DNA from 4 places in the Vibrio navarrensis genome. Region 4 is predicted to be linked to each of the others. Evidence: predicted binding sites of a transcription regulator. Region 4 holds the regulator's gene; each other region holds the start of a gene.
The links. The regulator CRP, encoded in region 4, controls carbon source genes, mostly activating them, when cyclic AMP is high. The targets are predictions, from matches to a motif close to TGTGANNNNNNTCACA.

Region 1 (8,022 bases), on a different replicon from region 4:
CATAAAAATAAGGCGCGCAGTATACAGAATTATATTAGGTGAGGGAATGGACTCTGATGGGATGGCGCGAGTGGGGGATGCTTTAGAGAAAAAACAGCAGCGTGGGAAACCCCACACTGCGTTACTCTTCAGTGCAAACCTGATTGCGCCCGTTGGCTTTGGCGCGGTAGAGCGCTTTGTCGGCGCGATAGAAGGTGCGCTGGGTATTTTCACCATCACGATGTAGGGTGATGCCGATTGAGACGGTCAAACCGCGTTCACCTAAAATTTCTGTCCAGCCAAACTGGAAAATGCGTTCGCGGTAATTTTCTGCGTGCAGCTCGGCTTTAGCGAGGTCGGTATTTTCTAAGATCACTAAGAACTCTTCTCCGCCAAAACGTACGCATGAGGCACCGCGAAACCTAAAGTAAGCGGCAAGCTCATGTGAAACGCTGACGATCGCCTTATCACCGACTAAATGGCTCAGCTCATCATTGATAGATTTGAAGTGGTCGATATCGATCACCATCAGCGCAAACGGCGTTTCATGCAGCAGCAGATCTTTGAGTTTGACGTCCAGCCAACGTCGGTTGTGCAGCGCGGTAAGCGGATCGGTGAACACATCCTGCTGCAACTGCGCCATGGTATTTTTGTGCTGCTGCGTGGTCTCTTTGAGTTCCTTGTTTTCAATCTCAGAGAGGATCAATTTCAGTTGCAGATCAAAACGGGAGATGCGGCGCAGCTGGCTTGCCCCAAGTTCACTGATCGGGATATGTTTCATCAGATCCGACTCAATGCGAAAACCTTTTTTCTCACACGCCAACGCGTCTTTAAATCGACCTTGCGCGGCTAATACCTTACTCATTGCGTCGTAAAACTGCTTTGCAACGATGGGAGAGGCTTTAAGCTCAATGTTCTTCGCTGCACTGACCAGCAGCATATTGGCGAGTTCTTGTTTGCCAATCGCACATAACGAATAAGCTAGCTCGATACGATTCATGATCGACAGCCAGTTCGAGTGCAGGCTACTTGAGGAGTACTGAGCTTTTGACAGAGCCAGCAAGGCTTGCATGTGTTGGTTCTGCAATCGGTGCAGCTTGGCTTGGTAAAGCAGAACTTGCCCTGAAAGAATTTTATCGCTGACCAGAATACTCAGCTCTTCACACTCTTTTAAAAGATCCTTGGCCACATTGACACGGCCTAAATGGATGTAACAGGAGAGCAGATAGAGTTTATAACGTAGCCGCAGCGAGCGGCTGCTGATGGAGTGGTCAATACCATCAATTTTTTGATAGTAACGCAGAGCGCGGTTGTGATCGCCAAACGCATCGCAAAGGTTACCCATGCCGACAATCGTGGTCACATATTCATCAATAAACCCGTGTTCAACGGCAATATTAGAGGAGGAGATGTACTCATTGAGTGCGGCGGTGTAGTCACCAATGTCGACCAATCGTTCACTCAGGCTGGCCTTAACCGTAAGAATGTCTTCTGCGTCTTCAGGTAATTCAAGCAATTGAAGCGCTTGACGCAACTCGTCAATGCTCAGTTGTAACTGCTTTAACTCGTAGCGATACTCCGCGCTGATGATGTAGCAGTGCGCGCGCTCTTTGCGGGTGGAAGCAACATGCTGGCGAACATGATTCCAAAGAATAATGGCCTCTTCTCCGGCCACGGAGGCAGGATCAAAACCTGCATCGGTGACTTTATTCAGCAGCTTTTCCATGCTTCTTTACCTTTGTCTTTTTTCTTTGGCTCTCTTCCAACTGCTCTAGCGTAAACGGAAAAGTGAGAATGTCGTGCAGCGTGATTTCGGGTAGGGCGCCGTTCAAACCTTTGCGTTTCCAAGGATAGATGCTCAGCATACTGGAGAATATGGCGAACAACTCTTCGGCCGCCTGTTCTTTTTCACTGATCAGCATCGCAACATGGTCGGCGCTCAAACGGGAAATCAGATCTTTAGTGGTGGAGAGGCTGTGCGCCAGTTCAGTACAAACGTCTAAATACGCAGAGTCGCTGTGGCGGATCATGATCACCGCGTGGTTGCCTTTTTTCAGTTCGGTCTTAAACAGAACCAGTTGTTCCCACCAATAAGTCTCGGACACCACATTGGAAAATTGCTTTTCCGGATCATATTCGTGCTGCGCGCGTATGCGGTTGATCAGTTTACGAGCGCGCTGCTCCAGTTGTCTTTTTGAGCCACGAGCTTTGTCCATGCTGACGCGGCTGGTTTGTTCTCTGAGCATCTGCAGTGAGTGGCGGCGGTATTTCTGAAAGGCTTGATATGCCAACTCATAATTGCCTTGCTCTTCGGCGACTTTAGACTGCTGAAAGCAAATTTGGCTGAGCAGTTCGCCATTGTCAAAACGAACGGCGGACGCTTCTGCTTGCGCGAGCAGTTTCGCCGCGTTGAGGGTATTTTTACGCAGTAGTTCCAAGCGCGCTCGGCTTATATACGAATGGGCTTTCATCCACGTCAGGTTGTGCTCAACGGCGAGTTCATGGGCTTTTTGCGTCGCTTCGTCGGCGGCGTCAAGCCGCTCTAGCCCAAGTAAGGCTAATCCACGAAAATCCCAGATTTCGGCTTGCCATGTTTTGTCGTGGTAATCCTTAAGCACTTCGGCTGCACCGTCCAGCACGGTTAACATTTCCACATAGTTGTTGAGCAGGTAGTAGTCCCAGGCAAGCAAAATCCGTGCTTTGCCTTCCAGCCAATCAATGCGGGCGTTATTGGCGACTTTAACCGCGAGTGCATGGGTGGCGGCGGCAAGTTTGTAGTCTGTCGTGATGCGCCAAACATTGCCAAGGCCAATCAGAGCCTCAATTTGGATCGCCACCTCATCAACCAATGCGGATTGTTCAAGAGTGTTTATCCAATACTGCTGGGCGGAGTAATACTTGGCTTGTCCCCAGTATTGCAGGGCGTGAAGATGGAGAATTTCCGGAAGATGATCGTCGTTATCTAAGCGGTTTTGTTTACTGTAGGCGTCTTTAACAAACTTCAGCCCACGGCGATAGTCCATCAAGTCCCAACAGCACTGCGAGAGGATCAGCAGCGCGCGAATTTCACCTTCAGGGTAGAGAATCTGTTCCGCACGGACGTAGCACTGTTCAGCGACTTTGAATACCGCTTCTGGCTCTTGATTGATGCGAGCCTTGAGCTGTCTGAGTTCTGTATCTAACTGAAATTGGCTTTTATCCAAAGTTTACATCCGTGACAGTAAAGAGGGCGTCTAACACTTTCATTATATTGACGTGTCAAAAATTAGCACTATATCCGGGCTTAATTGTTCCGCTCGCTGCCGCTGGGTTATGAATATTGGGCGTTATTTCACATTCTTAACTCAGGTTAAACCTTCTACAGTGCTGCATTAGGACAAAAGCTGTTTGAGTGTCAGTGGCTTTTCAGTTACGCCGAGCCGCTGTGCAGCGGTTTGCCCTTGTTTGTCTTGGTAGCATAAATTGTGCCACGCTCTGAATATATCCAGCAGTGACAAAATGCCTCCGGGGCGGAGTTTGCGTCTTGGTTCATTGATAAAGCTTTCAAACAGAACTTGGAAGCGACGCTGGAAGAAGGCGATGTTGCGTGTAGTAGCGGTACTAAACCATTGTTCAGGATGGTTATTATTGCCGGCAAGATAACAGATGCCTTTTTGCATGTCGCCTTGATTGGCGATTGCCCAGCGATCTCGCCACCAGCTCATATAGACAATATCGACTCGTTCAAAAGGCTGATCCATTTTCCAGTCCGCATCTTCTTCAACATACATCAGGTCAACATTCTGGCTCTTGATCCGCGAGAGGCAAACACTCAGCGCCGCAGAGCGCAGCAATGGATCTTGTGGCATGTAAATCGAGACACGACAAGCGTCGTTGCACATATCCAATACATGAAGATAGTGAGCGTAAGAAGTGTATGGCGGACGAACCACTGCGCCTTTTGACGGATAGTTAAACACCGTCATGTTACCTATCGGGTCTTCCACATTTCCACGTGCCAGAATAGTTTGATATTTCTGATCAATCCGCTCGCGTAAATAGTCTGACGGTGCTCCTGCCGCTTCTTTGGCTTCGGCAACGTAATCGGGAGAGACAAAACGAGAAACCGGCTCGTAAGGGTTATGATCCACCGAGCCTAAAGGTTCTTCATTGGCCGAGTAGTTGACGTGTTGGCAGAGAATATAGCCGGATTGGGCCTCGCCAGACGCGATCCAGTACACGCCGTTATCACTGTTCGGCTGTAACGGAACATAATGGGAAGCAAGCTGATAACTTTGCGCATGATTGACCCAGCGCGCATCAATGGTAGCCAATTTGCGGCGGCAACGGCTAGCGATGTGATCGACGTGATCGTAAAACGTTTTGGGATTGATGTGCAGTTTGCGGCATATCTCTCGCACTGAGTAGCCCGTAAACAGCAGGCCCATCAAGTTTTCTTGGAATTGCAGCTTTTTATTTGCCCCAGACCATTTGTCGACAAAAGTCGATTGGCAGTTTTTGCAGCGATATCTTTGTCGATCGCCACTGTAGCCAAACGCATGGTAGAGGTGTTTGTGAGTATGAACGGATAGGCCAAAGTTGGCGCAATCGTCGTTGCGGCAAGCTGGCAGGCCGTCACTGTGAAGCTGACGCAAGCGATGCAGCTCGTTCAGCACTTCACGGTTGTTAAGTAAGGGGGGGAAAGCACCACATTCACGGCAGACCATCGCTGGACGCTTAGGGTTCGCATGTTGCAAAACGTATCGCTTTGCATCGCTCAGACCAAAGTTGTCACACGCCAATGTTTTACAAAAGTTGAGTTGTAACCCATCTGCGTCTTTTGGCAGTTCGCCGTTAGACACAATCACCCCCTCGGGATTATTCGGATGGCCGAGCGAACTCGGCCAAAAGTTTAGATATTGATTGCGGTTTCTAGAGCAACTTTCATCATGTCATTGAATGACTTCTGACGATCTTCTGAGCTCAGTTTTTCACCACGGATGATGTGGTCAGAAACGGTCAGAATAGTCAGCGCTTTTGCTTTGAGATCAGCGGCTACGCCGTAGATGCCCGCAGCTTCCATATCCACACCTAGGATGCCGAGTTTCTCCATCTTCTCGAAGATATCAGCTTCAGGGGTGTAGAACAGATCGGCAGAGAACACGTTACCCACTTTTACAGGGACGTTTTGCGCACGTGCTTGGTTAACCGCTTCTTCAAGCAGGCCGTAGTCTGCTAGAGCGGCAAAGTCGTGATCGTTAAAACGGATGCGGTTCACTTTAGAGTCAGTAGATGCACCCATACCGATGACCACGTCCATCAGGTTTACGTCGTCACGTACGGCGCCACAGCTGCCGACACGGATCACGTTCTTAACGCCGTACTCTGCAATCAACTCGTGCACATAGATACACGCGGATGGGATGCCCATGCCGTGGCCCATCACAGAGACTTTCTTCCCTTTGTAAGTGCCAGTGAAGCCAAACATGTTGCGCACATCGCAAACCTGTTTAACGTCTTCGAGGAAGGTTTCTGCGATGTATTTCGCGCGCAGCGGGTCACCTGGCATCAGGACGGTTTCTGCAAAATCACCAGGTTGTGCGTTGATGTGTGGGGTTGCCATAGCGTTCTCCAATATTTCTATTGAGGTAATTATCATCAAAAGTGAATTCTAATTACCAATTCTGTTGAAACTGTTTCTGTTCGTTGAGGCAATACTAGCTAGATAAATGGATATTCCATGAGACAGTGCTCACAGATTGCTTTGATTTATGTCTTTGTGTCTCTATTGATAACTAAATATGTTGAAAGCAAAAAGGCAATCGATTTGTCTCTGGCAAACCAATAGTAAACTTGGCTGGCTGTTAATGAGAATGATGTAATTCGTTGACTGTACTCACAAGATATTAACCTTGTTAATCATAAAGTAACCTATTCTGTTTGCGAAAATCTGTACGTATACAAAAAGAAAGTTTGTATAACTCACGGTTTTTTTGCTATATCTATACAGGAGATTTTTTTGTACAAGGTGTGGTGTGATGGAAAAGACAGGTATCAAAGTTGGCGTCAGCGCCTGTGTGCTTGGCGATAAAGTCAGATTTGACGCTGGACACAAACTGAGTCGATTTGTTGTCCAGGATCTTGGCGCATATATGGATTTCGTTTCTGTTTGTCCGGAAGTGGGGATGGGCATGCCTGTGCCACGCCCGACAATTCGTTTGGTCTCGGACGCCGAACGCATTGCTTTAGTGGAGAGCAAAAATCCTGACAAGGATTACTCGCATGCAATGCTGGCCTATTCCGAACAGAAAGTATCGCAACTGATGGACGCAGAGTTGAGTGGTTATATTGTCTGCGCCAAGTCGCCAACCTGTGGTATGGAAAAGGTCAAGGTGTATAAACAGCATGGCGCGGAGAAAGAGGGGGTCGGCTTATACACGCAGACTTTGATGCGCAAAATGCCGTGGTTGCCCGTAGAAGAAGATGGCCGACTGCACGACCCGGTATTGCGTGAAAATTTCATCACCCGCGTTTATTGCTTGCATGATTTTAATCAGAATGTGGCACGCGTGCGTACGCGCAAGAGCATTGTCGATTTCCACTCACGTTATAAACTGACCTTGATGGCCCACCACCCGCAATCCTATCGTGAGCTTGGCCGCTTGGTTGCCGCGATTGCTGAGTACGACTTGGAAGCCTTTATCCCCTTATATCGAGAGGATTTGATGCGTGCATTAACCCACCGTGCCAGTCGCAAAAACAATACCAATGTGTTGATGCACTTGCAGGGCTATTTTAAGAAAGTGCTCAATAAAGAGCAGAAAGCAGAGTTGGCTCGAACAATTGACGAGTATCGTCAAGGCATGCTGCCTTTGTTGGCGCCACTGACACTGATAAAACATTATCTCAACACTTATCCCGATGATTATCTGCAAAGTCAGAAATTTTTGGCTCCTCATCCTCAGGAATTGAAGTTACGTTATGGTTTGTAAGCAAACAGAAGAGAAACTCTACGCCATCCGCGAAGTGGCAGAAATGACGGGCGTGAAGCCAGTGACACTCAGAGCCTGGCAGCGTCGCTACAATCTCGTTCAGCCGCAACGGACCGAAAAAGGTCATCGGCTATACAATGAAGAAAACTTGGCGATGATCCGCGATATCCAAGGCTGGCTGGCCAAAGGGGTCGCGATTGGTAAAGTGCAGGCCTTGTTGGGCCAAACGGCCGATATTAGCCGCCTAGAGAGCCAAGCGCTTGAAGAAGTCGAAGCTATGCTCTCTGCGTTAGCCGATCTCAGTGCAGGCAAAGTGGAAAGCCTATTAAACACTGTGCTGCGCGAGTACCCCTTCAACGTGGTGTGTGAGCAGTTTCTATCGCCGATATTGCAGTCTGTGGAGTTGGTGAAAAGCGCTAACCGTTCACTGCAAAAAGGGTTGTTGCGTTCGATCCTTGTGCGTCGTTTAGCCGCCGTATTGGATGCCGAGAACAAAGCGGCGAGCAAAGGTAAGTGTTTGATTATCAGTTATGAAAGCAGTGATTCGTTGGCAAGCTGGATAGAAGCAGTGCGTTTGAGCGATCAAGGCTGGCATATCACTTTGATTGATCACGTTGATGATGTCAGTGGTTTGCTGCAAGCCGATGTGTTAGCTAAATATCAGCGGGTGCACCTGTTTTCCAATCGTGCGCTGCAGGAGAAGCAGCAAAGTATTGTGCGTCAACTGCAACAGCAAAATTCAACGATCACGCTGTCAGAAGTGCTGAGCAAACTCCATTTTGAGCAGGAAAGTCAATGAAACTGGTTTGGTTTAGACGCGATCTGCGCGTGATCGATAACCCCGCTTTGCAATATGCAACACAAAACTCGCAGCAGGTGGTCGCCTGTTTTGTCGCCACGCCAGAGCAGTGGCAATCTCAGCACATGGCGCCTATTCAAGCAGACTGGATTTGGCGTCGCTTACCTGAGTTGCAACGCGACCTCGCGGCGCTCAATATTCCTATGCTTTACGCCGAAGTGGACACTTACCAACAGAGTGCAGTACAAGTTGCTAGCTGGGCTCGGCGGCTCG
Region 2 (8,022 bases), 1.7 Mb from region 4:
AGCGAATTTGAACCATGCCCTTCGACGCGTGAAGAAGAACAAGGGGTGCGCAGGTGTCGACAGACTCGACATCACAGCGACCATCTCTAAACTTCGACAAGCTTCAAATGGGCAAGCGCTCCGCCAGAGTCTTCTGGACGGAAGCTACCAACCTCAACCAGTTCTGGGTGTAGAAATCCCCAAGCCGAATGGTGGCGTCAGGCAATTAGGTATCCCTACGGTACTGGATAGGATAGTCCAACAGGCGATCACATCAGTACTGTCAGAGCTCTATGAGCCGACGTTCTCCAACAGCAGCTACGGGTTCAGGCCGAACCGCAGTGCGCATCATGCGCTTGCGGCAGCAAGCCGCTATATCAGAGAAGGGCGGGGTTATGTAGTGGATATCGATCTAGCCAAATACTTCGACACGGTGAACCATGATAGGCTGATGCACAGATTATCTAAGGACATTAGTGATAAACGAGTATTAAAGCTCATCAGGTCCTATCTACAGGCAGGCTTAATGCGAGATGGGTTAGTAGAGCGAAGACAACGAGGAACACCACAGGGTGGGCCATTATCTCCGTTACTTTCCAATATTGTATTAGATGAACTGGACAAAGAGTTAGAGCGAAGAGGGCATAAGTTCTGTCGATATGCAGATGACTGCCAAATCTACGTTCTTAGTGAGGAAGCCGCCCATCGAGTCAAAGAGTCGATAACGGAGTTCTTGGAGCAGAAGCTAAAGCTCACGGTAAATCGTGAGAAAAGTGCAGCAACAAGAGTGACGGAGCGAGCTTACCTAAGCCATAGCTTCAAGATAGACGGAACCCTCCAGATATCAAAATCGGCACAAGCTCAAATGAAGAAGCGAGTGCGGAAAATAACGAAGCGAAATCGAGGTCGAGAGTTGTCGGTAATCCTCACCGAGTTAACCCAATACCTACGAGGTTGGCAGCACTACTTCAAGCTCGCCATAGGTCAAAGTGCGATGCAGCGCTTAGACGAATGGATACGGCGTCGGTTGAGATGCTACCGCCTGAAACAGCGCAAACGCAGATACAGCATAGCGACATGGTTACAACGACAAGGTGTAACAGAGCGAAATGCGTGGAAGCTGGCGATGTCAGATAAAGGGTGGTGGCGCTTAGCACTCTCGCCCCAGTTGAATCACGCAATGCCAATCAAATGGTTCGAGGAGAGGGGGCTTTACTCATTGAGAGATGGGTATGAGTCACTAAAAGTGTATTCGGAACCGCCGTATGCGACCCACGCTTGTACGGTGGTGTGAGAGGACGGAGGCCGTGAGGCCTCCTCCTACTCGATTCAAGCTGGCCATTTGATCTAGTGTTTTACGCAGCTTCTAGATGTGTAGTCAAATACGGTTGCCAAGCCTCTTGGTAAAGGTTCTTCGATTGATTCCTCAGTTGTTTGATTGCGGCCATCTCCATTTCATTTAAGTCGCGCTGAGCTGCGCAAGCTTGACGTTCCATGGTTTGGATCTGCTCATACAGATCGTGCTCTGGACCACTTTTTACATCCGCAATCGCTTTTAAGTGCAATTGCACTTCAGCCACTAGGTTGGTTTTGGGCAAACGCACCAACAGGTTCAAATCACGGTAGCCTGACTCGGCTGGCGTTTTGAAGCGGTTTTTCACTTTAACAATGCGAGTTTCTCGCGATAAAGCCTCGTATACACTCACTAGGCTAGCTACGTCATTGGCCACAATCGTTGCGCGAGCCAAGTCAGTGATTCGACTCGCATCACCGTGCAACTCTAACGCGACTTTCTCTTTAGCTCGTTGCGCCGATTTTACCCCTGCAAAATAGGGATGAGTATCGGTTAGCAGGGCCGTGCTTTTGACAATGGTTTCCAACTCAAGCTGGGCTTGGTGCGCTTTACTGTAAAGAATGTCGAAGTCGCTGTAGGGCTGAGTGGGCTGCGTATCAGTCGATTGAATGCCGTATAAACCACTCAGGCTGTGGCGGAAAAGCTTGGAAGAGACCTGACCTTGGCTATTTGCCCGCGGCTCTTCTTGATTCGAGGGGTCGTTTGGAATAGCCGCAAATGCGGGAGCACGGCTCAGTAACAAAAGCATCAGTGCGGTAGTACGAAGAAGTAAGCTCATTCATTCTCCTTAACTTGTTTGTCCTAGTAAACGGTGCAGGTAAAGGCTAAAACACAAATCAAGCTATCTAATTAATTGGGGTGTGATGACAAAAAACAAGACCTGCGAGTTAATACCTTGTTTAACTGTGTTCCGCATCACGTTGTTATGGTTACCGTCTTCGACGTCGTCTTTTCCGTTTAGTTGCTAATTTAACGTCGTTCGATTAACACAAGGTGAATGGGCTTAACATTTTTCTGTTTTCAGCGCTTCTTTTTGGTTAGGCTAGGGCGAAAGTCACTTTGAAAGAAAGATAGCCATGAGAGATCCAGAATTTTGGCACAGCAAATGGGCCGCCAATCATATCGGTTTCCACCTCGAAGACGTTAATCCTCTGCTGGTGCGCTTCTGGCAGGAAACAAAGCCTAAGCGCAGTGAACAGGTACTTGTGCCACTGTGTGGTAAATCGGAAGACTTAGCTTGGCTGGCGACAAAACATGACCACGTCGAAGGGGCAGAGCTCAGCCAAATTGCGGTTCGGGCGTTTTTTGCAGAGCACTTTTACACCCCGACGGTGACCACACTGTCAGGCCAACATGAGCTGTATCAGTTTGATGAACTCGCCATTTATGCTGGTGATTTCTTCACGGCGCCGCTTTCCAAAGCAGACATTGTCTATGATCGCGCAGCCTTGATTGCGCTGCCCCAAGAGATGCGGCTTGAATACGTGCAGCGAGTGCGTTCGCTATTAAACCCGGGTGGGCGGATTTTGTTGATCACCTTGGATTATCCGCAAGAAGAGATGTCAGGACCGCCTTTTAGCGTCGCGCAAAGCGAAGTAGAGCGCCTTTTCGCGGGTATGAAGGTGACACATCTGTTTGAAGACATTGCCGATGAACGTCATCCTAAAATTGCGCAAAAAGGGTTAAGTCGGTTTGCTGAGCATGTTTACTTGATTGAATCTATTGCCTAATTGAATTGAAAGTAAAAGGGTTGGCGAAATGCCAACCCTTTTCAGTCATGAGAATGGTATCGCTTGAAACGGTCCCAGTTTAGTAAATCACTTTTACTTTTTTCGCGCTGTCTATCGCGCCTTGAATCGCTTTTTCTAAACCTTGGCGACGAGTGAGGACAACCCCAAGGCGACGACGCCCGTCGATATCCGGCTTGGCAAACAAACGCAGTTGTGTTTGCGGCGCTTCGAGTGCATCGGCAATCCCATCGAAACGGATGTTGGCTGATTTGCCGTTGCCAAGTACCACCGCTGAAGCGGAAGGACCGTACTGGACGATTTTGCCAATCGGCATTCCAGTAAAGGCGCGTACGTGCAATGCAAATTCCGACATTTCCTGAGAAATCATAGTTACCATGCCAGTATCGTGAGGGCGAGGTGACACTTCGTTGAAGATCACTTTATCGCCTTTAACAAACAGCTCAACGCCAAAAATGCCGTAGCCACCCAAGGCGTTGACGACTTCTTCAGCAGTGTACTCTGCGGCTTTAAGCGCGTTTTCTGACATGGCTTGTGGCTGCCAAGATTCGCGGTAGTCGCCATCTTCTTGGCGATGCCCAATTGGCGCGCAGAAGTGCACGCCATCAGCCGCTCTTACGGTCAATAAAGTGATTTCATAATCAAAATCGATAAACCCTTCGACAATCACACGACCTGCGCCAGTGCGGCCGCCCTCTTGTGCGTATTGCCAAGCTTTCTCGATATCTTGGGCAGATGTGATCACGCTCTGTCCTTTGCCAGAAGAGCTCATCACGGGCTTAACCACGCACGGGATATTGACCGCTTCAACCGCAGCGACAAACTCTTCGTAGTTATCAGCAAAACGATAAGGCGAGGTGACTAGCCCTAATTCTTCAGCCGCTAAACGGCGAATGCCTTCGCGGTTCATGGTGAGTTTGGCGGCTTTGGCAGAAGGAACCACGTTTAAGCCTTGTTCTTCTAGCTCTACCAGTTTATCGGTGGCAATAGCTTCAATTTCTGGTACGACGAAGGCGGGCTTTTCCGCTTTAATGATTTTTTCCAGTTCGTCGCCATCGAGCATATTAAGCACATAGCTGCGATGGGCCACTTGCATGGCGGGAGCGTCTGCATAGCGGTCGCAGGCGATCACTTCCAGACCCAAGCGTTGACACTCAATCGCCACTTCTTTACCGAGCTCGCCTGAACCCAGCAGTAGTACACGAGTTGCTCCTTCGCGGGTAGCTGTACCGAACATAGTTTGTTTTTCCTTAGAGAGTGAGAGCAATAAGATAATCAGCGAGGGATGATACCCAAATTCACAAGCAAAGCAAACGTTTGCCAGTGGGGAAAAAAGAAAGCCCTGCGTAAAACAGGGCAAACGGAAATGCGTTAGATATTGAGGTAAGTGACCGGAATATCAGGGTTGATCACTTCAAGGGTAGATTGGGTGCACGCAAGGTGGCTGATTTTGCCTTTATGGCTCTCGACCAAAGCAGCAGATTGGATGTTTTCAAAGCGTTCACCGTCGAGCAGCAGTTGCATCAAGGCCACTTGCAGCGGTGGGAGGCTAGGATTGAAAGCGGCGTTTTCCGCATAAGCACCCAGATAGGTTTTGCCGCTACGCACTTGCAGAGCGACACCGCTCAAGTTGTGTGTGTAGGGCGCGTGGCTTCGATTCATCGCCGAGATGGCAGCTTTGAGCAGCTCGTCACTCTCGTCAGTGGAAAAACCGTGATCGACTTTCGTCATCAGGCCGGACTCAATGCCAAGGTCAGCTGGGCCAAAAGAATCGGGCAGATAATCGTGCAGTACTTTCTCGTCGCGCTGAGGTAGCTGAATTTTCAGCACTTTCGCTGTAGAGAGCTCATTCATAAACTGGCGGCAGTGTCCGCAAGGGCTGAAGTTAATGGTGATGTCAGCAATGCCTTCTTCGCCTTTCATCCACGCATGGCTGATCGCCGCTTGTTCGGCGTGGACGGTTTGGCCCAGTTGTACGCCATTAAATTCCATGTTCGCGCCAAAATAGAGCTTTCCGGATAGACCGCGAACAATCGCGCCAACATAGAACTCTGAGATGGGGGCGTAAGAATAAGCCGCCGCGAAAGGCAACAGCGCGACACGCAGTTCGTTGTCTGCCAGTCCTGTTTTTTCCAATAGTTCATCGAACTGCTGTTTGGAAAGGGTCGCGTCAAAATGGTCGTCTGAAACGATAGGTGCAAGGTATTGAGAAATTGATGCCGGTGCGCTTGCTAGCGCTTGTTCAATACGACTCTTCATGATGAATCCTTGTTATTGCATGGAAGGATATTCTATGCGAACGACAAAAACCTACAGTGATTTATCTCACATTTAAAAATGCAACGAATTTGCACGTTGCATAATTAGAGTGAGCTCACACATGTATTCGATTGCATCGAAAATAACTGTTAACGAGGTCGCAGTTTTTTCCAAGGCGATTTTTATCTTTCAAAGTCTACAGTTAACACCAATATTGCCATTTTAGCGAGTGATTGACGGTTTAAGATCAACGCGTACAGGCCCGAGATTGGGCCTGACCATTAGTGATATGCCCAAAGGGCGAAAGCGAAGAAGCTGGGTGCGAGAATAGAGGTGATCACGCCGCACAGGACCAGAGCAAGTGAAGAAAATGCGGCATCGCCAGGCTGCTTCTCCGCACAAGTGGCGGTGCCGAGTGCATGCGATACCGTGCCCATGGTTAAACCACGTGCGATCGGGTGTTTTATGCCAATAAAGTTGTAAATAGGATAGGCGAGAATCGCGCCAAATAAGCCAACCAGCAGCACGAGGATGGCAGCAACCGCCGCTTCGCCGCCCAACTGACTGGAAATTTCCATCGCTATCGGTGTGGTGACTGATTTCCCCAGTAAACTGGCGATAAGCGTGATGTCGGCGTGAAACAGCACAGCAATAGCGGTCGCGGTCATCATCGACATCACACTGCCGATCAGGCAAGCGAAAGTGATGATGCGCCAATTGGCTTTGATTTGCGGCAACTGCTCGTAAAGCGGATAAGCCAGCGCCACCACAGCGGGTTGCAGCATGTCACTGATCCACTGGTTGTCGGCGTAATAGCGTTCAAACGGGATTTTCAGATAAGTGAGCAGCGGGATCAAAATGCCGATGCTGATCAGCAAAGGGTTCGCCAACGGCTTGTTGATTTTTATCGCCAGCCAGCGGGCAAAGAAAAACACCAGGAGAGTAACCAGTAACCACATATTAGCTCTCCTTACGCAAAATGCGATCAAGTAGCCAAGAGAGGCTGACCAAGACGATCAAGGTGCCACCAATCGCACTGGCTAAAATGGGCAGCGCGTTGGCGAGTAACAGATCTAAATGCTCAATTAAACCCACGCTGATTGGCACGAAAAGTAAAATCATGTAGCGGATCAACAGACTTGCGCCCGGCTTGACCCACTCGACTTTGACCAGCCCACTCGCCATGGCGAGAAACAGCACCAGCATGCCAATCACGCTGGCAGGAATGGAGGTTTCTAGCCAGTGGGAAATCGCCATGCCGATGCTGAGCGAAAGAAAAATAAGGCCAAATGACAACATCAGGCCAAGTAGGGTTTTCAAAGAGAATTTCATCTTGAGTAGAAACACACTGCTAAGTCAACGCCGTATGGCGCTCGATAATTATGAGATCAAGCTCTCAGTATAGCGGTAAACCGATTTCAATATCGCTATTTTCTTTTCATCGCTTTCGTGCTCATGCACCAAGTTTTCCAAATTGAGCATGTACTCTTCAATACGACTTTCGAAGTACTCTCGGCAATGGTTGGCCCAGCGACGTTGTTCGCTCTCATCCAATGTCCACGGATAGTTACGCGCACGATAACGAAACAGCAGCGGATCAATACGCTTGTCGTTAAAGGTGATGTCGAGCGCAGCGAGGTTGTTTGGCTCGGTTTGACGAATTATCTCCATCGCGGCGCGATCGGCTGGTGAGAAGAAACCGTCGTACAATTTACTGTCGACATCGTCACTATCGGCAAACTCGCGTTCAATGGAAAAAAGTTGCACCAACTTTTCACGCACTTCTGGGTGTTGACGGATCTGTGCTAAGTTGGCCAAACACTGCTCGCGGTCGATGCCAATGCTCGCCGCATTTTCTGCCGTCAGCGTTTTTGCAGGGGCCAAAATGGGGCATTTATTGAGATGTACCAATTTCACTGGCACTGGCAGCAGCTCGTCAAGATCTTCTCGCTTGGTATAGAGCCGCTCGTGTAACTGCTCGGCGCTTAGCTCAAACAGTGGCTGTGGATCTTTCGCCAAATCGATCACGATCACTGCGTTGTTATTGGTCGGATGCCAAGCCAAAGGTACCACCCAACTGGTGTACTGGCATTCACGGCCAAGCATGCCGGATACGTGCATCAAGGGGGTCATATTGACGATATCAATCAGCGCATTCAGCTTGCGTTTGTGGCGCATGTTGAAAAAGTAATCAAACAGTTTCGGCTGGGCCGCTTTGAGCTTTTTGGCCATTTCGATGGTGGCAATGACATCGGCCATCGCGTCGTGCGCGTTGCTGTGTTCGATGCCATTGGCGACGGACAGATGCTCCAGTTTGAAGCTGGTAAAGCCCTCATCATTTTCCGGCCAAGTAATGCCCTCTGGGCGAAGGGCGTGGCAAGCGCGCATCACATCCAGCAAATCCCAGCGCGAGTTGCCGTTTTGCCAGCTCCACGCGTAAGGATCGATGAAATTGCGATAACAGGTATAGCGAGTGACTTCGTCGTCAAAACGAATGCTGTTGTAGCCAAGGCTGGTGGTGTTGGGTTTTGACAGCTCTGCATGGATTTTGCTAATAAATTCGGGCTCAGACAGCCCCTCTTGCATCGCTTTTTGCGGAGTAATGCCGGTAATCAAGGCCGCTTCTGGCGCAGGAAGATAGTCGCTTGGCAATCGGCAGTAGATAACCAGCGGCTCGCCAAT
Region 3 (8,022 bases), 460 kb from region 4:
GACATTATCATCATGGTGGCCGACATCAACGCCTACAGCCCGGCCATTCAGGCGGTGTTTGGTAACGCGCCGGGCGAGCGCTTCATTCCGTACTCAATTTCAGACCGCAGTGCCGCGCAGGAAAGCCCGATTTTGAGCGCTTTTCTACAGTTGCTGAACTTACCTCAAGCGCGCTGTTTAGCGTCAGAACTGCTCGAACTTCTGGAAGCGCCGGCGATTTTGCGCCGTTTTGCACTCAGTGATGACGATTTTCTGCAAGCCAAGCAGTGGGTCGAAGCGTCCGGCATTCGCTGGGGGCTGGATGAGCACACGGGCGGTGAGTTCGAACTGCCGCAAACCGAGCAAAATACCTGGCAGTTTGGCATTCGTCGCATGTTGCTCGGTTATGCCATGGCCGATACGGCGGGCTTATTTCAATCGCGTAGCGGACTGATTGCACCTTACAACGAGGTGCAAGGAATGGGGGCTGAGCTGGCGGGCAAACTGAGCCACTTTATTCAAAAAATTACCGAATATCGCAGCAAATTAGCGCAAAACCTCCAAGTAGATGACTGGCGTGACGCTTTGAATGACTTGCTGGATGATTTCTTTCAGGTCGATCTGGATGGAGAAGTGGCGCTTAAGTCGATTCGTGACACCTTAACGCAACTGAAAGAGCAGTTGAGCGATGCCGCATTTAGCGCGGACTTGTCTCCGGCGGTGGTGAGTGAATACTTGCACAACAAACTGTCGGGCACGCGGGTCAGCCAACGTTTTCTCGCCGGGCAAGTCAACTTTTGTACTCTCATGCCCATGCGTTCTATCCCGTTTCGCACCGTTTGTCTGCTCGGCATGAACGATGGCGTTTATCCGCGCACGGTGCCGCCGGAAGGTTTTGATCTGATGAACGGCCGCGCTCGGCCGGGCGATCGCTCACGCCGCGATGACGACCGTTATCTGTTCCTCGAAGCCTTGCTCTCTGCGCAGCAGACGCTGTACATCAGTTATGTGGGCCGCTCGGTGCAAGATAACAGCGAGCGGGTGCCTTCGGTGCTGGTCTCTGAACTGCTGGAATATTGCCAGCAAAACTACTGTTTGGTGGGCGATGAAGCGCTGGCGGTGGATGCTTCCGGTGAGCGTTTGGTGCGCAGCATACAAACTCATCATCCTTTGGTGCCGTTCAGCCCTAGCGCGTTTCAAGGTGAGATGAGCAGCTACGCCAAAGAGTGGATCCCGGCCGCGCAGTTGCAAAGTCAAACTTCACTCAATCAAAGCCGCGGCGCATTTTTACGTGCATTGGATGACTATTGGTTGGGGATAAGTTTTCCTTACGAGCTGGATCTGGTTGAACTGCACCGCTTCTGGCGTTTACCGGTCCAGTACTTTTTCAATCGCCGCTTAAAAGTCCTGTTTGAACCGCCGCTGCCGGTGATGGAAGATGATGAGCCTTTTACTCTCGACGGGCTCAGCAGTTTTCAATTGCGTGATGAGCTCCTTGACCGCTTGCTTGAAGCGAGTGTGGCTCAGCAAGATCCACAAGCGGTGATTGAACAGTTTTTACAACAGCAGCGAGCTTGCGGCCATTTGCCCGTTGGCGCTTTTGGTGAAATCGAGTTTGCCGCTAACCGTGCTCAAGCAGAAGCGCTGGTGGATAAGCTGACCTTTCTCGCAGTACGTGAGCAAGAAGACATCGAGATCGATTTGACCTTTGATCTGCTTGGCGAAGGCAAGCCGATCCGCTTAACGGGCTGGTTAACGCGTCATTATCAATGTGGTTTGATACGTTACCGCAGTGGCCGGATCCGCGCGCAGGATTATTTGGCTGGCTGGATAGATCACCTAGCGATGTCCGCCAGTGGCTTGGCTCAGCCGACACACCTGATTGGTTACGATCGCAAAGAGGGCGTGCAGCATCTTATCTACCCGGCGCTTACTCAACCAGAGCAAGCCAAAGCCTTGCTTGCCGAGCTGGTGCGTCTGTTTGTCGAAGGGATGAATCGCCCCTTAGCCTATTTCCCGCACACCGCCTTGGCGGCGATTGAAGCGGGCTTTAACCGCGGCCAGTGGGTTGATGACCAAGAAAAAGCCCACAAAAAAATGGCCGATACCTTTAACGATGGCTTTTTAGGCGCAGGTGAGGGCAGTGATGTCTATATTGCGCGCATCTGGCCGCAGTGGAACGAAACGTTGGTGCATGAAGTCCGTCTGCTCAGTAGTTTAGTGTTGCAAGGAGCAAGGCTGAGTGTGGTTGACGGTGAGGATGCGTCTTGACAGTGCGGGTGATGATGAGAAGTGCAAGAGTAGAGTGGCCGCCAGAAAATCATTATTGGTGTAGGGCGTTCGCTGTACGGCCACGAGGTCAGAGGGACCACGATTCGATGGAGAATACCGTCAACAGTACGGCAGAGCTCGTGAGGCGCATACTAACCAGAGCCGCACAGAGCTTCCGTGAGTGAGATCTCACAACATCCTAATATTTATACACTTTGCATATATTCATAGAATTTTTGATGTTTGATCACAGTTCGATTAGCAGATAATCCGGAGATATTACGCCGATGACTGACAAGCCTGTCGCCATTCCTTTGCACACCATGCAGTTTCCCTTGCATGGCGCGCGCTTGATTGAAGCGTCTGCCGGAACGGGCAAAACCTTCACCATCGCGGGCCTCTATTTGCGCTTGCTGCTCGGCCACGGCAGTGACGATACCCGCCACCGCGTGCCGTTAACCGTCGATCAAATTCTGGTGGTGACTTTTACCGAAGCGGCCACGGCCGAACTGCGTGATCGGATCCGCGCGCGCATTCATGCCGCAAGATTGGCGTTTTCCCGTGGGCAAAGTGATGATGCGGTGATCAAGCCGCTGTTGGCCGAGATTGACGATCATCGTCAGGCCGCGCAGATCTTGTTGCAAGCGGAACGGCAAATGGACGAGGCTGCGGTGTATACCATTCACGGTTTTTGTCAGCGCATGTTGTCGCAAAACGCGTTTGAGTCCGGTAGCCGTTTCAACAATGAGTTCGTCACCGATGAAAGTCAGCTCAAAGCGCAGGTGGTCGCCGACTACTGGCGACGCAATTTCTATCCTTTACCGCAGGCTTTGGCCGCGGAAGTGCGCCAATTGTGGAGCTCGCCAGCGGCACTGCTCGCTGAGATTGGCTGCTACTTAACGGGCGCGCCGCTCAAACTGACAGTAGAGCCGATGGCAGGCAGTTTGGCCGAATTGCATCAAGCCAATCTAGAAAAAATTGCCGACTTAAAAGCGCGTTGGCGCGCGGTGCAAGACGACCTCATGCCTTTGATTTCGGCGTCCGATGTCAATAAACGCAGTTACAGCAAAAAGTCGATGCCAGAATGGCTCGCCGCCGTCAATCAGTGGGCGGCTAGTGAAACCAGCAGCTACGATTTTCCGGACAAGTTGGTCAAGTTTTCACAAACCGAACTGACAGAGAAAACGCCGCAGGGCGTGGTGCCCGAGCATGAGATTTTTCTCGCTATTGATGCCTTTCTTGCTCAGCCGATCAGTTTAAAAGCGCCGCTGTTGGCTCATGCGATTGCGCAGTGCCGCACTTGGCTGGCGAAAGCCAAAATGCAGAAGCAGTGGCTCTCTTTTGATGACTTGCTCACCCAGTTATCCGCAGCAATTGATAATGATGAGCAAGATTTGCTCGGCAGCCGAATTCGCATCCTCTATCCGGTGGCGATGATTGACGAATTTCAGGACACCGACCCGCTGCAATACAGCATTTTCAGCCGTATCTATCTCAACCATCCTGAGTGCGGTCTGTTTATGATTGGCGATCCCAAGCAGGCCATTTACGGCTTTCGCGGCGCAGACATCTTCACCTACATCAAAGCGCGTAATCAAGTGAGTGCTCACTATACGCTTGGCACCAACTGGCGATCGAGTGCCGAGATGGTGCAGGCGGTTAATCAGGTGTTCCAACGGCCGGATAGCCCGTTTATCTACGATCAAGACATTCCCTTTCTGCCCGTTAGCGCCAGCCCGGGTGCGGAACATCGCTTTTGGATCATGGGTGGTCAAAAGCAACCTGCGCTCACTTACTGGTTGCAAGAGGCGCAGCAAGGCCCGGTCAGCAAAGGCGAGTACCAGCAAGTGATGGCCGCGTCGAGCGCGAGTCAAATTCAGCACGTGCTCAGCCAGTCGCAACAAGGCCATGCGTGGCTGCTGCGAGGAGAAGAGCGAAAAGCCATTTTGCCGGGCAACATTGCGGTGCTGGTCAGAACCGGGAGTGAAGGACGTTTGATCAAAAAAGCATTGGCAGAGCAGGGCATCGCTAGTGTCTATCTCTCCAATCGTGACAGCGTCTTTCTTAGTCCGGTTGCGCAGGACATCCAGCGTCTTTTGCAAGCGGTGTTAACCCCAGACAACGATCGCGCGCTGCGCGCTTCGCTGGCGTCTGAGCTGTTTGCTTTAGATGCCGCCACGCTTGATGCGCTTAACAATGACGAGCTGGCTTGGGATACGGCGTTGAATGAATTTCGCGAGTACCGTCGCCTGTGGCAGCAGCGTGGCGTGCTGCCTATGCTGCGTTCGGTGATGGCTAAGCGCCACGTCGCAGAGCGCCTACTCGGTGAAGAGAACGGTGAGCGAGTACTGACGGACCTGATGCACATTGGTGAGCTGTTGCAGCAAGCCAGTGGTGAGCTCGACAGTGACCACGGCTTGCTGCGCTGGCTGGCACAGGCGATCAGTGATGCACAAACGGGCATGGGCGGCAGTGACGAGCAGATCCAGCGCTTGGAATCAGAACGGAATTTGGTGCAGATCGTCACCATCCACAAATCGAAAGGGTTGGAATACGATCTGGTGTTTCTGCCGTTTGTTTTTGCTGCCCGAGAGGCGAGTGAAGCGAAATATTACGACGCGCACAGTGACACTACGGTGCTGGATATCACCCGCCACGAAGCGGCGTTAAAGCAGGCAGACAAAGAGCGCTTGGCCGAAGATTTACGCCTGATCTATGTGGCGCTGACCCGCGCCGTGTATGGCTGTTTTATCGGTAGTGCGCCGCTGCGCAATGGCCGCTCAACCAAAGAGCCGACAGGGGTACATCAAAGTGCGATGGGCTACCTGCTGCAAAATGGTCAACAGGGCGGTATTGCCGATCTCACTGCGGCGCTGTTGCAGCAAAAAGCGGCGTTGGCGTGCGTCGACGTTTGCGCGCCGTTGCCGCTGCCGGAGGAAAAATTTCAGCCCAGTGCGCAGCCCGTCGGTGCGCTCGCGGCGCGAGAGCTGCACACGCCGATTGATCGTCTGTGGCGCATGACCAGTTATTCTGCCTTGGTCAAACAAGGATCGCAGCACAGTGATTACGATGTCAGTTTGGAACTCGGCGGCTTTGATATCGACTCGTCGGCGGAGCGAGATGAGAGCGCGGTGCTGGAAGTGGAGAAAAATATTTTTAACTTCCCTCGCGGCGCCCGTCCGGGCACGTTTTTGCATGCCCTGTTTGAAGAGGTGGAGTTTACCGAGCCAGCCACATCAGAGCACAATACCCAAGTCATCTCAGAGCTGATGGCGCAAGAGCAGATTGATAGTGATTGGTTACCCGTACTGCAACGCTTAATTGATACTGTGCTGGAGACGCCGCTGGATGGCAAAACACTGCGCCTTCGAGACAAAGCGCCTAGTCAGCGTTTGGTCGAGATGGAGTTCTTTCTCCCCATCGAAGTGCTGAGCGCCGCCGCGCTCAACCGTGTTTGCCAGCGGCACGATCCGCTCTCTGCCCAAGCTGGCGACCTCGGTTTTCAAACTGTGCAAGGCATGCTCAAAGGCTTTATTGACTTAGTGTTTGAACACAAAGGACGCTATTACGTACTCGACTGGAAATCCAACCACTTAGGCGATGCGACGCACTTTTATCACGGCGAAGCGCTCAAAGGGGCGATGGTCGATCACCGTTATGATTTGCAATACCAGATTTATGCCTTGGCGCTGCACCGCTTTTTACGTAGCCGAGTCGCGGATTACGATTACCAGCGTCACTTTGGCGGCGTCTACTACCTGTTTCTGCGTGGCATGGATGGCGAAAGTGGCAGCGGCATCTTTTCGGCGCGCCCTTCGCTGGCGTTTTTACAACAAATGGATCGTCTGCTGGATGGTCAGGAGCCACAAGAGCCAGCCAGCAGTCTATCCGGTCAGATGGAGTTACTATGAGCGCCCATTCAGCGATGCATTTTTTGTCATTACTTGCCGATCTTGCCAAGCAAGGCAGTCTGCGCCAGCTCGATTACCAGTTCGCCCGTTTGATTGCCTCGCAAAGTGAGGATGAGGCATTGGCGCTGTTAGCGGCACTGGTCAGCACGGAAGTCGGGCGCGGCCACATCTGTCTACCATTAATCGATTCACACGGGCAGGGCCTCGATATCGCGGCGCGCCTTGGTTTATACGCTGAGGCGGCGCAAGCGCTGAATACTGCGGTGTCCTCGATTGATTGGGCAGAAAAGCTCAAAGCATCGCCAATTGTCGGCGAGAGCCATGAAGCTTTGCCGCTGATCTTTGATGGGCAACGACTCTATTTACAGCGCTACTGGCACTATGAAGTGATGGTTGCTGCCAAGCTCAACCAGCTCAGTAGCGCGGTAAGTTTAGACGCCGATGAGATGAAAAAACTGGCCAACTTGCTTGATCACCTGTTTGCGCGTGATTATCGCTTTTTGCTTGAGGCGCTGCTGCGTGGCCGCAACGAAAGCACGGACTCGGCAGGCCTGCGCCAGCAGTTAGTGTGCGATCATCTGGATGTGGTTAATGCAAGTCAGCTTGACTGGGCGGCGATTGAGCGCGTAGTCGTGGCCGCGACTAAGGTCGAGCAGCTCAGCGCCTTGGATAGTTTGGTGCCGCAAAGTGTGTGTCTCAACTGGCAAAAAGTGGCGGCTGCGGTAGCGTTAACGCGCCGCTTTACGGTGATTTCCGGTGGGCCGGGGACGGGCAAAACCACCACAGTGTGTAAACTTTTGGCGGCCTTGATTGAGCAAGCTGGCGATCATGATCTCACCATCAAACTGGTGGCTCCAACCGGAAAAGCCGCCGCGCGCCTGACGGAGTCGATCGGTAAAGCGGTATCGGCTCTGCCTGTGTCCCCTGAGTTGAAAAACAAAATTCCGACCGAATCGTCAACCTTACACCGCTTACTGGGCGCGATTCCCGGCAGCGCCGAATTTCGTCATCACAGTAAAAACCCGCTGCATCTGGACATTTTGGTGATTGATGAAGCGTCCATGGTGGATTTATCCATGATGTACAAAGTGATCGATGCCTTGCCTAAGCAGGCCAGAGTGATTTTGCTTGGCGATAAAGATCAGCTCGCCTCGGTGGAAGCAGGCGCAGTGCTGGGCGACATTTGCTCCTTTTCTCACACCGGTTACCGCCCGGAGCAAGCGAGCGCGTTGGCGCGTTTGACTGGCTTTGCCAGCTTAACTTCGCTGGGCCGAAGCAAAGTGTCGATTGCGGACAGCTTGTGCATGCTGCAAAAAAGCTTTCGCTTTGATGCCCGTTCAGGGATTGGTCAGTTGGCGCGTGCAGTTAACGCGGGGGATGCGCACGCGGTGGATCAAGTCTGGCAGCGAGAGATGAGTGACATTACCCACTGGGATCTCAATGCGCAGAACTACCATCAGATGATCCAAACGCTGGTTAGCGAATATGGCCGCTATCTCGCCCGCCTGCAAGAGACTCAGCTCAGCCCAATGACGGGCGAAAGCGAAAGTAGCGCTGAGAAGGCCAAAGTGGTCTTGGCGCTGTTCAATCAATGCCGCTTATTGTGCGCGCTGCGTGAGGGCGACTTTGGTGTCAGTGGGCTTAACCAACGGATTGAAAAAGCGCTTGCGGCGCGCAAGTTGATCCGCACTCAAGATGAGCTCTGGTACCACGGTCGCCCTGTGATGGTGACGCGCAACGACCATGCGCTGGGCTTGTACAATGGCGATATTGGCATTTGTATGCGTGATGAGAGTGAGGACGAGGTGCGCTTGAAAGTCTTTTTTGAACTGCCTGACGGCAGCATGAAGGCGATCTTACC
Region 4 (8,022 bases):
GGACACGTTTCTTGCCCAGTAAAGTACCAGCGGTTCAAGCCAATGCATTTGGCACAGAGCAGCCGTTAGCTCAAATGGCTGTAAGATCTCCTCCAGCGGGTACTTGTTGTACCCCTTGGCACTGAACGCCTCTTTCTTGCCACCTGTGGTAATTACACTGCGCCAATACTTACCTTCAAGGGCATTGCCACTGCCAAAAGCAAACCCTTTGCTCATGACACGGTCAAGCCACTCTTTGAGCAGCGCCGGGCAGGAGTACATATACATAGGGTGGTGAAAGACGATCACCTCATGTTCGCGCAGCTGCTGCTGCTCTTGGCTCACATCAATAAAGAAATCGGGATAAAGGCCGTACAAATCGCGAATGGTCACGTGCGGCAGAGAGGCGATTTTTTTCAACATCACTTGGTTGGCCACCGAGTTGTGTGGCTCAGGATGGGCGTAAAGCACCAGGACTTTTGGCAGACTGGCTGAGGCGATTTTTTTCTCTGACATTCCGCGAACCTTCCCTGGGAGCAAACGGTGGTAGAAAAACAAAGTGTTATCTTGATGTTAATCATCATACTCAAATTTGCATAATGATCGACATTTATCCTCATTCCTCCTACTATTCGCAGCGATAAACGCACAGACTATTCGGCATCAACTGAGCTCAGCGATATGATTACCTTTTCCGACATTCAACTGCTCCGCGGCGGTTTCCCGCTTCTGGATCAAACTTCTGCAACCATTCATCCGGGAGACAAAATTGGTCTGGTCGGCAAGAACGGCTGCGGTAAATCGACCCTGTTTGCTCTGATTAAAGATGAGCTTTCTACCGACGCAGGCTCGTTTAGCAAACCAGCGCACTGGGAACTGGCTTGGGTTGCTCAGGAAACTCCAGCCCTTGAGCGCAGAGCAATTGAATATGTGATTGATGGCGATCGCGAATATCGCGACTTGGAAGCGCAACTCGCTGCCGCAGAAGAAGCCGACAACGGCACCTTAGTCGCGGATATCCATGGCAAAATTGAAACCATCGGCGGCTACAGTATTCGCGCACGCGCGTCAGAATTGCTTGATGGTCTCGGCTTTAGCCAAGAGCAGATGAGCTGGAACCTGACCCAATTTTCGGGTGGTTGGCGGATGCGCTTAAACTTGGCCCAAGCGCTGCTGTGTCGCTCCGACTTGCTACTACTGGACGAGCCCACCAACCACTTGGATCTCGATGCGGTAATGTGGCTGGAACGCTGGCTGCAATCTTACCCGGGCACCCTGATGCTGATCTCGCACGACCGCGACTTCCTTGATCCGATCGTCAATCGCATCATTCATATCGAAAACCAGAAGCTCAACGAATACACTGGTAACTACTCTTCGTTTGAAAACCAACGCGCGCAAAAGCTGATCTTGCAACAATCGATGTTTGAAAAACAGCAGAAGCAGATGACGCACATGCAAAGCTACATCGACCGCTTCCGCTACAAAGCGTCTAAAGCGCGCCAAGCGCAAAGCCGCATCAAAGCGCTAGAGAAGTTGGAAAAGGTGCTGCCGGCTCAGTTTGATAACCCGTTCAGCTTTGAATTTCGCGAGCCCACAGCGCTGCCAAATCCAATCATGATGATGGATGAAGTCTCCGCCGGTTACGGTGATAAACTGATTTTGCAACAAATCCGCCTTAATCTGGTTCCCGGCAGCCGCATTGGTCTGCTTGGGCGCAACGGCGCAGGTAAATCGACGTTAATCAAACTGCTCTCGGGCGAGCTCAAAGCGCAAGGTGGCGATTTGACTTTCTCTCAAGGGGTCAAAATTGGCTATTTTGCGCAGCATCAGTTGGAAACGTTGCACCCAGAAGAGACGCCACTGCAACACATGATGCAGATAGCGCCAGACAAAACCGAGCAGGAACTGCGTAACTATCTGGGCAGTTTTGGTTTTCATGGCGACAAAGCACTGGAAAAAGTGGCTCCCTTCTCGGGCGGCGAGAAAGCACGCTTAGTGCTGGCACTGATTGTGTGGCAAAAGCCCAACCTGTTGCTGCTCGATGAACCGACCAACCACCTTGATCTCGACATGCGTCAGGCGCTGACGTTGGCCTTGCAAACTTTCGAAGGGGCTATGGTGATTGTGTCGCACGACCGCTACTTACTGCGTGCCACCACCGATGATCTCTATCTGGTGCACGACCGCCAAGTGGCTCCCTTTGATGGCGATCTCAACGATTACTACAAGTGGCTGACAGAGCAACAGAAAGCCGAACGCAAAGAAGCGCAAGCCGAGCTGCCAGCCAAAGATGGCAACAATAGCGCAGCAGCGAAAAAAGAGCAGAAACGGCGTGAAGCGGATTTTCGTAAACTCACAGCGCCAATTCGCAAAACGCTGACACAGCTTGAAGCGAAGATGGATAAGCTCGGGCAAGCACTGGCCGAGGCTCAACAGCAATTGTCAGATAACACACTGTATGATGGCGAAAACAAAGCTAAACTTACTCAAGTACTGGCCATTCAGGCGCAAAACAAAAGTGCACTGGAAGAGGTCGAAATGGAATGGATGGCCCAGCAGGAAGTGCTAGAGCAGATGGAACAGGAGTTCAACAGTCAATGAGCAATCAACACGCCCCACTTTTACTTACGCTTGAGCGGCTGTGGCAATTCAGCCTGCAATACTATGGCGTGAAAGAAGTGAAAGCGGCGTGTTTGAGTTTGCAAAATCAGTTTAACGGCAACGTCAATCTGTTGCTGTTGCTCAAATGGCTGGATGAACAACAGCTCAGTTTCGATGAAGAGGAGTGGCACAAGTTGCAAAGCTGCTTAGGCCGCTCCGAAACGCTGCTGCATACCTATCGCGAATTACGTCGTCAGTGCAAACAGCACCTACCTGACACCCTCTATCGCGAAGCGTTGCAGTTTGAGCTGCAACTGGAAAAACAGCAACAAGCCGATCTGGTCGAATGCATTAACACACTGGCTCTGCGAGCCAATCACACTGAGCCACTCACCCAGATCTACTGCCGTCATTTAGGCGCGGCTCACCTCTATGCGGCATTTAAACCGCCCTCAGCCCCCTTGGCGAAATCCAGTTAGTTTCTGTGATCCCGAGCCCGAGTTATCGAGCTCGCCTCTGCCAGAACATTGACCCGCCTAAACAATCGGGCCTTAATAAAGTTGGCTCAACGTTGAGAAAAAGAGAGCGACACACGCAGCGGACATCACAACGCGTATTGCGAGCCAGCAACAGAACCATGAGTGAAAAGTATGACTCAATTTACTGCCGCAAGAGGGATCAAAAACCCTCACCTGCAAACCTTACTGCCCCGCTTTATCCGCAAAAAAGCGCTGTTTGAGCCCATTTGGCAAACTCTGGACACCCCAGATGGCGACTTTCTTGATCTCGCGTGGAGTGAAGACCCGAGCAGTGAAAGTGCGAGTAAAAAGCCACTCTTTGTGCTGTTTCACGGTCTGGAAGGCAGCTTTTTTAGCCCCTACGCCAATGGCCTGATGTACGCCTTTGCCAACGCTGGCTGGCTGTCCGTGATGATGCATTTTCGCGGTTGCAGCGGTAAACCTAACCGCCTCGCGCGCGCGTATCACTCAGGGGAAACCGAAGACGCGCGCTATTTTTTGCAACACCTTCAGCGTCATTTTCCGCAGAATCACAAAGTGGCACTTGGCATCTCACTTGGTGGCAACATGCTGGCCAATTACCTCGCCACTTATCAAGACGCTCCTCTGGTGGACGCCGCCACCATCGTTTCCGCGCCACTGGATCTTTCGGCTTGCTCAGAGCGTATCGAGCAAGGCTTTTCTCGCATCTATCGCCGTTATTTGCTCTCGTCACTGAAAAAGAACGCCTTACAAAAGCATCATCTGCTGTCAAATGCGTTGGCCATCTCGCCCCGTTCGATCAAAAAACTCACCCGCTTGTACCAATTTGACGATCTGATTACCGCGCCACTGCACGGGTTTAAGAATGCGCTCGATTACTACCAGCAGTGCTCGGGCTTGCACAAGTTACGTGAAATCCGCATTCCTACACAGATTATTCACGCCAAAGACGATCCGTTTATGACCGATGCGGTGATCCCCAAATTTGTCCTACCCGACAACATTGACTATCGCCTGTTTGATCATGGCGGCCATGTCGGCTTTTTAACCGGCAGCGCGCTGCATCCCCGCTTTTGGTTAGAAGAATCGCTGCCGATCTACTATGAAAGCTTGGCGGTTTCGGCATAATAGCGCGGCATTTCCTTATTGAGCATAAAGTAAAGAGGTATTTATGATCATTCCTTGGCAAGAGATCAGTGCCGATGCGCTGAGCAATTTGATCCGCGAATTTGTTCTGCGTGAAGGCACCGACTATGGCGAAAGCGAAGTCTCGTTAGAGCAAAAAATCGAGCAAGTAAAAACCCAGCTCAAGCGAGGTGAAGCGGTGATCGTTTTCTCGGAACTGCATGAAACCGTTGATATTCAGCTCAAGCAAAAATTTTAGTTGGCCGAGATTTTTACCGCACCTTATCCCATGACAAGCACGTGGAACGTGTTATAGTGGCCAAACGATTGCACATGCCGGAAGCCACATTCCGGCCCGACAGGTAAGTACTACAACGACAGGGTTTGTCATGTCAGCAAAGCATCCAATCATCGCCGTCACAGGTTCGTCCGGTGCCGGCACGACGACAACGTCAGAAGCATTTCGCAAAATGTTCAATATGATGTCCATCAAGCCCGCTTGGATTGAAGGGGACAGTTTTCACCGTTTCACTCGCCCCGAAATGGACGTTGAGATCCGCAAAGCGCGCGAGCAAGGGCGACATATCAGCTACTTTGGGCCGCAAGCCAACGATTTTCCGGCGCTGTCGGAGTTTTTCCGCCAGTACGGCAAATCGGGCACGGGTGAAGTGCGCCGTTATCTGCACACCTTTGACGAAGCCGTGCCTTACAACCAAATGCCCGGCACCTTTACCCCATGGCAAAAGCTGCCCGATAACACCGACGTACTTTTCTATGAAGGGCTGCACGGCGGGGTGGTCGATGGTGAAGTCAACGTTGCCCAGCACGTAGATTTTTTGATCGGCATGGTGCCAATAGTCAACTTGGAATGGATTCAAAAATACGTGCGCGATACGCGTGATCGCGGTCATTCGCGCGAAGCGGTGATGGATTCGATTGTGCGTTCAATGGACGACTATCTCAACTACATCACCCCGCAATTTTCACGCACTCACATTAACTTTCAGCGCGTCCCGACGGTGGATACGTCCAACCCACTCAATGCCAAAGGCATCCCGAGTTTGGATGAGAGTTTTGTGGTGATTCGCCTGCGCGGTATCAAGAACGTCGACTTCCCTTACCTATTGGCGATGATCGACGGCTCCTTTATGTCGCGACACAACACCTTAGTGGTGCCGGGAGGCAAAATGAGTTTCGCTATGGAACTGATTGTACAGCCAATCCTGCAACAACTGATTGAAACAGGCAAAATTGGCTAAAATTTGAGGCCGGTTCACGCTTACTTTTCATACCGTGATCATGTGCACAATTTTGCGTAGAAAATCCCATTCTCGACACGATTAAAATCAAGAAATCGTTTTCGAAAAAGGATACTATTTCAAACCGAAACACAAGATAGCTTGCAGCATCAATCAAGAGCTCTTATTCTAGCAAGTCTATAACAAGGCTTGGCTAAAATATGGATAGCGGCAAGCGTACCCTGCAGAGGAAGTGAGATATTATGGTTCTAGGTAAACCTCAAACCGACCCAACACTAGAGTGGTTTCTTTCACACTGTCATATTCATAAGTACCCTTCAAAAAGCACGCTGATCCACGCGGGCGAAAAAGCAGAAACTTTGTACTACATAGTGAAAGGTTCTGTTGCCGTGCTTATCAAAGACGAAGAAGGTAAAGAAATGATTCTTTCTTACCTGAACCAAGGTGACTTTATCGGTGAACTAGGCTTGTTTGAAGAAGGCCAAGAGCGTACTGCCTGGGTTCGTGCAAAATCTCCTTGTGAAGTGGCTGAAATTTCATTCAAGAAATTCCGTCAGTTAATCCAAGTCAACCCAGACATTCTCATGCGCTTGTCAGCACAGATGGCAAGCCGTCTACAAGTGACCAGCCAGAAAGTGGGCGATTTGGCATTCTTGGACGTGACTGGCCGCATCGCTCAGACACTACTGAACCTAGCCAAACAACCCGACGCAATGACGCACCCAGACGGCATGCAGATCAAGATCACTCGTCAAGAGATTGGTCAGATTGTTGGTTGTTCGCGTGAAACCGTTGGCCGCATTCTGAAAATGCTGGAAGAGCAGAACCTTATCTCTGCGCACGGCAAAACCATTGTTGTTTACGGGACTCGTTAATTTCACGCCAGAAATCGACGTTCAATCGAGTAGGAGGAGGCCTCACGGCCTCCGTCCTCTCACACCACCGTACAAGCGTGGGTCGCATACGGCGGTTCCGAATACACTTTTAGTGACTCATACCCATCTCTCAATGAGTAAAGCCCCCTCTCCTCGAACCATTTGATTGGCATTGCGTGATTCAACTGGGGCGAGAGTGCTAAGCGCCACCACCCTTTATCTGACATCGCCAGCTTCCACGCATTTCGCTCTGTTACACCTTGTCGTTGTAACCATGTCGCTATGCTGTATCTGCGTTTGCGCTGTTTCAGGCGGTAGCATCTCAACCGACGCCGTATCCATTCGTCTAAGCGCTGCATCGCACTTTGACCTATGGCGAGCTTGAAGTAGTGCTGCCAACCTCGTAGGTATTGGGTTAACTCGGTGAGGATTACCGACAACTCTCGACCTCGATTTCGCTTCGTTATTTTCCGCACTCGCTTCTTCATTTGAGCTTGTGCCGATTTTGATATCTGGAGGGTTCCGTCTATCTTGAAGCTATGGCTTAGGTAAGCTCGCTCCGTCACTCTTGTTGCTGCACTTTTCTCACGATTTACCGTGAGCTTTAGCTTCTGCTCCAAGAACTCCGTTATCGACTCTTTGACTCGATGGGCGGCTTCCTCACTAAGAACGTAGATTTGGCAGTCATCTGCATATCGACAGAACTTATGCCCTCTTCGCTCTAACTCTTTGTCCAGTTCATCTAATACAATATTGGAAAGTAACGGAGATAATGGCCCACCCTGTGGTGTTCCTCGTTGTCTTCGCTCTACTAACCCATCTCGCATTAAGCCTGCCTGTAGATAGGACCTGATGAGCTTTAATACTCGTTTATCACTAATGTCCTTAGATAATCTGTGCATCAGCCTATCATGGTTCACCGTGTCGAAGTATTTGGCTAGATCGATATCCACTACATAACCCCGCCCTTCTCTGATATAGCGGCTTGCTGCCGCAAGCGCATGATGCGCACTGCGGTTCGGCCTGAACCCGTAGCTGCTGTTGGAGAACGTCGGCTCATAGAGCTCTGACAGTACTGATGTGATCGCCTGTTGGACTATCCTATCCAGTACCGTAGGGATACCTAATTGCCTGACGCCACCATTCGGCTTGGGGATTTCTACACCCAGAACTGGTTGAGGTTGGTAGCTTCCGTCCAGAAGACTCTGGCGGAGCGCTTGCCCATTTGAAGCTTGTCGAAGTTTAGAGATGGTCGCTGTGATGTCGAGTCTGTCGACACCTGCGCACCCCTTGTTCTTCTTCACGCGTCGAAGGGCATGGTTCAAATTCGCTGAGGAGCTGATTTGTTCCATCAGCGGAGTGGGGGTCACCAAGACTCGTCCTCCTTTCTACGCCGATCATGCTTGTCATTCTTCGTGACCATGAGCTTTACTTGCGGTATTGCCTATTGGGACGTAGAGATGTTTTCCATCTTGCTATGACTCCACATCATTGAGTAAATAGTGACTGCTTCTTGATATATTCAGTTCTGGCCTTCCTTTGAGTTGTACTTCCTCAAAGTACTATGCCTTCTGCTGACTTCTCATTGCCCATCACACAACATCACTGCTGTGTTGGTCTCATCTGAGACAGGCAATGAGCTCTCCCGAGGTAAGACGTTGCTCTTTCCCTTGGTCATGC

Region 1: the regulator CRP is predicted to act here: its motif matches at 5,700-5,715, upstream of deoD (purine-nucleoside phosphorylase).
Region 2: the regulator CRP is predicted to act here: its motif matches at 5,396-5,411, upstream of cdd (cytidine deaminase).
Region 3: the regulator CRP is predicted to act here: its motif matches at 2,427-2,442, upstream of recB (exodeoxyribonuclease V subunit beta).

The regions. Positions count from the first base shown of each region.
Region 1 covers NZ_CP065218.1:512,289-520,310, reverse strand. The annotation lists gene I3X05_RS19050 (GGDEF domain-containing protein) at 122-1,705, opposite strand; gene I3X05_RS19045 (hypothetical protein) at 1,686-3,182, opposite strand; gene I3X05_RS19040 (lactate dehydrogenase) at 3,351-4,820, opposite strand; gene deoD (purine-nucleoside phosphorylase) at 4,871-5,581, opposite strand; gene I3X05_RS19030 (YbgA family protein) at 5,997-6,950, shown strand; gene I3X05_RS19025 (MerR family transcriptional regulator) at 6,940-7,749, shown strand; gene phrB (deoxyribodipyrimidine photo-lyase) at 7,746-8,022, shown strand, end outside.
Region 2 covers NZ_CP065217.1:1,463,303-1,471,324, forward strand. The annotation lists gene ltrA (group II intron reverse transcriptase/maturase) at 1-1,273, shown strand, start outside; gene I3X05_RS06555 (RelA/SpoT domain-containing protein) at 1,335-2,111, opposite strand; gene I3X05_RS06560 (thiopurine S-methyltransferase) at 2,410-3,063, shown strand; gene purT (formate-dependent phosphoribosylglycinamide formyltransferase) at 3,143-4,318, opposite strand; gene cdd (cytidine deaminase) at 4,453-5,340, opposite strand; gene I3X05_RS06575 (LrgB family protein) at 5,622-6,299, opposite strand; gene I3X05_RS06580 (CidA/LrgA family protein) at 6,301-6,672, opposite strand; gene sbcB (exodeoxyribonuclease I) at 6,721-8,022, opposite strand, start outside.
Region 3 covers NZ_CP065217.1:2,750,035-2,758,056, reverse strand. The annotation lists gene recC (exodeoxyribonuclease V subunit gamma) at 1-2,250, shown strand, start outside; gene recB (exodeoxyribonuclease V subunit beta) at 2,538-6,161, shown strand; gene recD (exodeoxyribonuclease V subunit alpha) at 6,158-8,022, shown strand, end outside.
Region 4 covers NZ_CP065217.1:3,207,045-3,215,066, forward strand. The annotation lists gene kefG (glutathione-regulated potassium-efflux system ancillary protein KefG) at 1-495, opposite strand, end outside; gene I3X05_RS15205 (ABC transporter ATP-binding protein) at 661-2,583, shown strand; gene I3X05_RS15210 (TIGR02444 family protein) at 2,580-3,062, shown strand; gene I3X05_RS15215 (hydrolase) at 3,234-4,211, shown strand; gene I3X05_RS15220 (YheU family protein) at 4,255-4,467, shown strand; gene I3X05_RS15225 (phosphoribulokinase) at 4,598-5,467, shown strand; gene crp (cAMP-activated global transcriptional regulator CRP) at 5,710-6,342, shown strand; gene ltrA (group II intron reverse transcriptase/maturase) at 6,402-7,694, opposite strand.